DNA from 2 places in the Bovifimicola ammoniilytica genome. Region 1 is predicted to be linked to the other one. Evidence: a T-box and tRNA genes for the amino acid it is inferred to sense, from the RefSeq annotation. Region 1 holds a T-box; the other holds one or more tRNA genes.
The links. A T-box is a leader RNA that pairs with one kind of tRNA and senses whether it is charged. The one in region 1 lies ahead of tyrS (tyrosine--tRNA ligase), so its partner is inferred to be a tRNA-Tyr.
Positions count from the first base shown of each region.

Region 2: it has a tRNA-Tyr gene. The T-box ahead of tyrS (tyrosine--tRNA ligase) is inferred to sense a tRNA for this amino acid. The anticodon was not compared.

Region 1 is NZ_JAOQJN010000013.1:15,139-18,580, forward strand. Features, by position in the region: gene OCV48_RS13125 (ABC transporter permease) at 1-1,718, shown strand, start outside; T-box leader at 1,780-2,073, shown strand; gene tyrS (tyrosine--tRNA ligase) at 2,271-3,442, shown strand, end outside.
Region 2 is NZ_JAOQJN010000001.1:141,704-145,145, reverse strand. Features, by position in the region: gene OCV48_RS00685 (lipopolysaccharide biosynthesis protein) at 1-458, opposite strand, end outside; gene OCV48_RS00680 (N-acetylmuramoyl-L-alanine amidase family protein) at 813-1,589, shown strand; tRNA gene OCV48_RS00675 (tRNA-Leu) at 1,641-1,726, opposite strand; tRNA gene OCV48_RS00670 (tRNA-Tyr) at 1,745-1,826, opposite strand; gene OCV48_RS00665 (glycoside hydrolase family 13 protein) at 1,979-3,442, opposite strand, start outside.

The sequences.
Region 1 (3,442 bases):
GTAGTGAATATAATGATAGAATTGAAGAGGTCGAGAAGCAGATTAAAGAGAGAAATAATGTATACAGAATTACAGACAGACGAAATGATGATACCTATCACGAATTTGTAAATGATTCCGAGAGTATTTCTAATCTGGCTAAATTATTTCCAACATTATTTTTCGTTATTGCCATATTTATAAGCCTTGTGTCAATGTCTAGAATGGTTGATGATGACAGAATGGAGATAGGAACTCTAAAGAGTATGGGCTTTAGCAATACACATATTGCTTTTAAATACCTGCTTTACTCAGCGATTGCAACTATTGTCGGAGGAGTAATCGGTGCAGTATTAGGTTTCCTTACTATTCCTAAGATTATCTGGAACATTTATAAGATATTATTTGATATTCCTAAGTTTGTTACAAAATTGGATATGACATACATTGTTATTGGTGTGTTGATTTCATTTGTATGCATAGTCGGTGTAACGCTTATAACAGTAGCTAAGAATCTTCGCGAGAAACCATCTAAGCTTTTAAGACCGAAAGCACCTAAAAAGGGAAAGAGGGTTATACTTGAATACATTCCTGTATTATGGAAGCATATAAGCTTTTCAAATAAGGTAACAATAAGAAATATATTCAGATATAAAGCCAGAGTATTTATGACGGTATTTGGTGTGGCAGGCTGTACGGCATTATTAATGGCGGGCTTCGGACTCAGAGATTCCATTGTAAATATTCCTGAGAAGCAATATCGTGACATTTTCACATATGATGATATGTTATATTTTTCGCCATTAATAACGGATGATGAAATCGATACCCTGTTAAATGCTGACAATATTAAGGAAACAGCTAAAACGCAGTATGCAGCATATACATCTACAAAGAATAATAAAAATATAGAGATGACAATGGTTGTCCCGGAAAATACATATGATTTTATTAAGATATTTAATCTTCGAGATGCCAAAACTCATAAAGAACTAGAACTTCTGGATGATGAAATTATTATCAGCGATAAAATGGCACAGCTTATGAAACTGTCAGTCGGCGATAATATAAGCATTTTCGACAGCCAAAATAACGAATACACATTTACAATCGGTGGAATATGCGAGCAATATGTAAATCATTTTGTATTTATTAATAAGAATACTTATGAGAAAAATATCGGACAGTATAACACTAACACAGCATTTATTAAGACATCGGCAATGACTGATAAAGAGGAAGATGAATTCAGGACAGAGTTATTAGACAACGACAAGGTTTTGCAGGTAACAGTAATTGATACAATAATTGACAAGGTCGATAAAATGCTTACTTCGCTCAATTATGTAGTGTTGATTCTGATAATCTTCGCAGCAGCACTGTCATTTGTGGTAATGTACAATCTTTCCAATATAAATATTGCAGAAAGACAAAGAGAAATTGCTACACTTAAGGTTTTAGGCTTCTATAACGGAGAGGTCGATAATTATATTATCAGGGAAAATATTATTCTTACACTTTTAGGAATTGCAGTTGGATTGATAGGTGGGTATTTCTTTACAAATGAATTGATTTCGACAGTAGAAATAGAGGCAATAAGATTTGTTCATCATATTAAGCTGCAAAGTTATCTATATTCAATGGCTTTAGCATTGCTATTTACAATTATTGTAAATGTAATAACACATTTTTCGTTGAAGAAGATTGATATGATAGAGAGTCTTAAGAGTGTGGAGTAAATAATTTAAAATTGCCTGGTTGCTTTTTTCAAAACAATAATGTATAATGCAGATATTAATAGAAAATGCGACGAAGAGAAAGAGTAGTATAAAAGAAGCTTTACAGAGAGTGTCTGGTTGGTGGAAAGGCTCAAGCAAAATTATATGAATACATCTCAGAGCAGCTTCCTGAACAAATTATTTTTAGATTATAAACAGATGTTTTAGTCAGGACATTTATAATTAAAAGTTATACAACTTTAAGTAGGGACAGACGGGAACGCCCGATACAGCGTATGAGTGTGTTTGCACTTGATGAGGAAGATTTTGTGAGAAATCTTCAATAAGAGGTGGTACCGCAGATAATGCCCTCTGTACAATAATTTATATTGTACAGAGGTTTTTTAAATTTATAAGAAATACTTTAGTATTTCTTATAAATTTAAATGCTCCGCATGGGTGCACACACTTTTGCATAAGGTATTATGTCGCATAAAGCGACGCAAAAGTGGCGCCAGAGTTTCGGGAAGGAAACTCATTACTATTTATAAAATTAATAAATGGAGGACAAAAATGAAGATTTATGACGAATTAGTTGCGCGTGGACTTATTGCGCAGGTTACAGATGAAGATGAAATTAAAGATTTAATTAACGAAGGAAAGGCAACATTCTATATTGGTTTTGATCCAACAGCAGATTCACTTCACGTTGGACATTTTATGGCACTTTGCCTTATGAAGAGATTACAGATGGCAGGAAATAAGCCGGTTGTATTATTAGGTGGAGGAACAGGTTACATCGGAGATCCATCAGGAAGAACAGATATGCGTTCAATGTTAAGTCCTGAAACAATCGAACATAACTGCGACTGCTTTAAGAAACAGATGGAAAGATTCATCGATTTTGGTGAGGGCGGAGCAATCGCTGTTAATAATGCAGACTGGCTTTTGAAACTTAATTACATCGATGTATTAAGAGAAGTAGGACCATGTTTCTCAGTAAATAATATGCTTAGAGCAGAATGTTATAAACAGAGAATGGAGAAAGGATTATCATTCCTTGAATTCAACTATATGATAATGCAGTCATACGACTTCTATCATTTATTTAAAGAATACGGCTGTAATATGCAGTTCGGTGGCGATGACCAGTGGTCTAATATGCTTGGCGGAACAGAACTTATCCGTAAGAAATTAGGCAAAGATGCATACGCAATGACAATCACATTATTACTCAATTCAGAGGGTAAGAAGATGGGTAAGACAGCTAATGGTGCAGTATGGCTTGATCCTAATAAGACATCACCATTCGAGTTCTTCCAGTACTGGAGAAATGTAGGAGACAATGATGTTCTCAAATGTATCAGAATGTTGACATTCCTTCCATTAGAGCAGATAGATGAAATGGATAGCTGGGAGGGGGCTAAATTAAATGAAGCTAAGGAGATTCTTGCATACGAATTAACTAAATTAGTTCATGGTGAAGAAGAGGCAGAGAAAGCTAAAACAGCATCACACGCATTATTTGCAGGTGGCGGGGATGATTCTAATATGCCAACAACAAATATAACAGAAGACCAGTTAAATGATGGAGCAATCGGAATTATGGACTTAATGGTTGCGTGCAAATTAGTTGCATCTAAGAGTGAAGCAAGACGTCTTGTACAGCAGGGCGGTGTATTTGTAAATGATGAAAAGATAGCAGCCATTGATTTCGCAGTTACTAAAGATATGTTAAAAGATGG
Region 2 (3,442 bases), on a different contig from region 1:
ATAGCCATCATAATAAGTGTTCTATGACACATTGATTTTCCTGCCAGATACAGATAACCATCTTTGTGGAATTGTGATTCATACACATCCGCAAATGCATCAATTAATTTTAAAATACATACTAAAAGAACAATTCCAGCCTTTTCCCTGTCATATCCTTTTAATAAAATATAGCCAATTGATACCAGCAGCATAATTGCACATGTATATATCTTCGTAGTAAAATATTGTCCAAAGGTATACCTATCTTTCGAATCAGTAACCTGATAATTTCTCATTTCAAAATATCCAAAATATACTAACATCTGACTTATAGTCAGTGCTATTGCAAATATTCCACCCTTTTCTTCTCCAACGATTCTTATTGTAAGATATGACATAAACACTGTTGACATCGCATAGACCAGACTGCCTATCATATTCCACAGGAAATCGCTTTTTTCGTTTTTTTCAAACATTTTTATATCCTTTCCACTACTATACAATGCATAAGTATACTCGTTTCACCACCTTTTATCAAGAAAATTTTTTGTAATAATTACAAAAAAGGCTTATTTTACTATATACTATAACAATTTATTTTTATGTAACTTGCATTTTCTCATATTTAACGACATTTACTTACATAATTTTAGACATTTTTTTACATTTTTATGATGATTTCTTGCATATACATAATTTATTATAATTATAGTCATGATGGATACATATAAATCGCATATTCCCTCTCTTTTATCGGTTTCTATGTAAAAATGTCATATCTGGCTGATTCTTCATGACAATATTTAATAACGCAGAAAGGTCGTTCATATATGCAATCATCACGTAAAGCCAAAAATATTCAATTAATCCGCTTTGTTATTGGAATATTATTATGTTCCGCTATTATTTTATTTGTATATATGTTGTTACCAGATTCACGTTCTGAAACTGCTAACGCCGGCCATTCTATGCTATTATCATCTTCTACAATTTCTGAGGCTGAAGAACTTTCTTCAACTGTCAGATTACCACTTTCTGACTGTGAGGTGTGTATTGATGCCGGACATGGTGGTCAAGATATAGGCAGTAGCAAAGGAAAACGTTTAGAGAAAGATGATACTCTTGATTTGTCAATGAAAATTTTTAAATATTTATCAGATAAGGGCATATCTGTTGCCATTTCACGAACTAATGATACTTATCTTTCACTTCAGGAGAGAAAAGATTTCGCTGAAGATTCTAATTGTACGTTATTTATCTCTATACACAGAAATCTGTACGAAGGCAATTCAAAGATAAACGGAGCAGAAGCATGGATTCACAGTTCTGACCCTGTAAACGCCCATTCGCTTGCTTCTTCAATTCTAAATGATATCTGTTCTTCTAATAATTTTGATAATCCAACCTTTGATAATCGTGGGGTAAAATGCGGAACAAGTTCCGATGCATATGATAACTATGCAATTAATAAAGTGAGTATGACAAGTATGATTCTTGAAATGGGTTTTATAACAAGTCCATATGATAACAGGGCTTTTGATAACAATCTTGATACATATGCTAAAATAATCGGTGATGATATAATAGATTATCTGAATAATAAATAACCCAAGACTATCTTGTATAGCCTTGGGTTATTTATTATCGTTTTACAAAAATGCCGGCGACCGGAATCGAACCGGTACGGGAGGTTAGTCCCGCAGGATTTTAAGTCCTGTGCGTCTGCCAGTTCCGCCACGCCGGCATAAGCATTTCAGCTTAATGGATGGAGGTGGATTCGAACCACCGAAGCAATTTGCAGCAGATTTACAGTCTGTCCCCTTTGGCCACTCGGGAATCCATCCGATTTTTTAATGCTATATATTTATACCATATAAAACATTAAAGTGCAAGTATTTTTTTATTACTAACGAAGTTTATTCTATCATTAATCATTTGAAATTTACCTTGTTCATCTTTTATAATAAACAATGAATTTTATTTTTCATTTGCTTTTCTACTGTACTCTTTTTCTGTATATTGCAGCTGAAAAACCTGGTAATCTTACTATTATCTCGCCATTTACAACAACATACACTACCTTGCCTACATTATATGTGTCTCTTGATGATACCATAAGACTTTCCATAATGCTGTTATCCCTGACACCTAACTGCCATACCGGAATATGAATTTCTCTCTCTGAATCATTGTTATTTATCGCAATTGCAAGTATATTATCATTCAGGAAACGTCCATAAGCAATTATATTGTATTCTCCTAATAATGCCTTAAACGAACCTTTTCTTAGTGCTATGTTATTCTTATGAATTCTTATTGCATCTATATGAAATTCAATCAATTCCATATCTTCTCTGCCCCATGGATAAGTTCTTCTGTTATCTGGGTCAGTCCAGCCACATACTCCTGCCTCATCTCCATAGTAGATAGTAGGTGCACCAGGCCATGTCATCTGCATTATTACAGCTTCTTTCATAATACCTTTATTAGTATACATTTCTGCTGCCTGAGGTCCTACCGATGCAACTCTGCCGACATTTCCATTAGTTCTGGTCATAAAACGTGAATGATCATGGTTAGATAATTCGTTCATGGCAACTAGTAATGAATTTCCCTGAAACCTTGACATATGATGTCGCATAGATGCGAAGAACGAATACGAGTCACCTCTTAAATCATCTCTCTTCTCATCACTATGTTTCTCCATGCCTGTAAGAAACCATGTAATAGGCTCCATAAATGCATCGTAGTTCATTACAGTATCCCATTCATCACCCTGTAACCATGAGCCTGGATCTCCATAATGTTCAGCTAATATAATAGCTTCAGGATTAGCTTCTTTAACATTCTTTCTGAAGTCCTTCCAGAACTTATGGTTAAATTCACCACTATGTCCTAAATCTGCTGCAACATCAAGTCTCCATCCATCTACATTATAAGGTGGTGAAACCCATTTTCTTGCAATTTTCATTATATACTCATATAATTTTGGAGATTCTTCATAATTAAGCTTAGGTAATGTATCGTGACCCCACCAGCCATTATAATGGTAATTATAAGGCCATGCATCTTCAAAGAATTTAAAGAAGCTTCTGTATGGGCTGTCACCTGATACATATGCCCCTTTTTCATAACCCTCCTGGTTCTCGTAAATCTGTTCTCTATCAAGCCATTTATTAAATGAACCACAGTGGTTAAATACACCATCTAAGATTACTTTCATTCCTCTTCTATGGACTTCTTCAACAAATCTGGCAAATAATTCGTTAGATGCCTCTAAGTTAGCCTTATCGGTAACTCTTGTTATATATCTGCTTGCCTCTCTGTTAAGGTAATTGCCTTCACTAAGCAATTCTCCCTCGTCTTTAACAATCTTTCCGAAATGTGGGTCAATATAATCATAATCCTGAATATCATATTTATGGTTAGAAGGGGAAACGAACATAGGATTGAAATATAT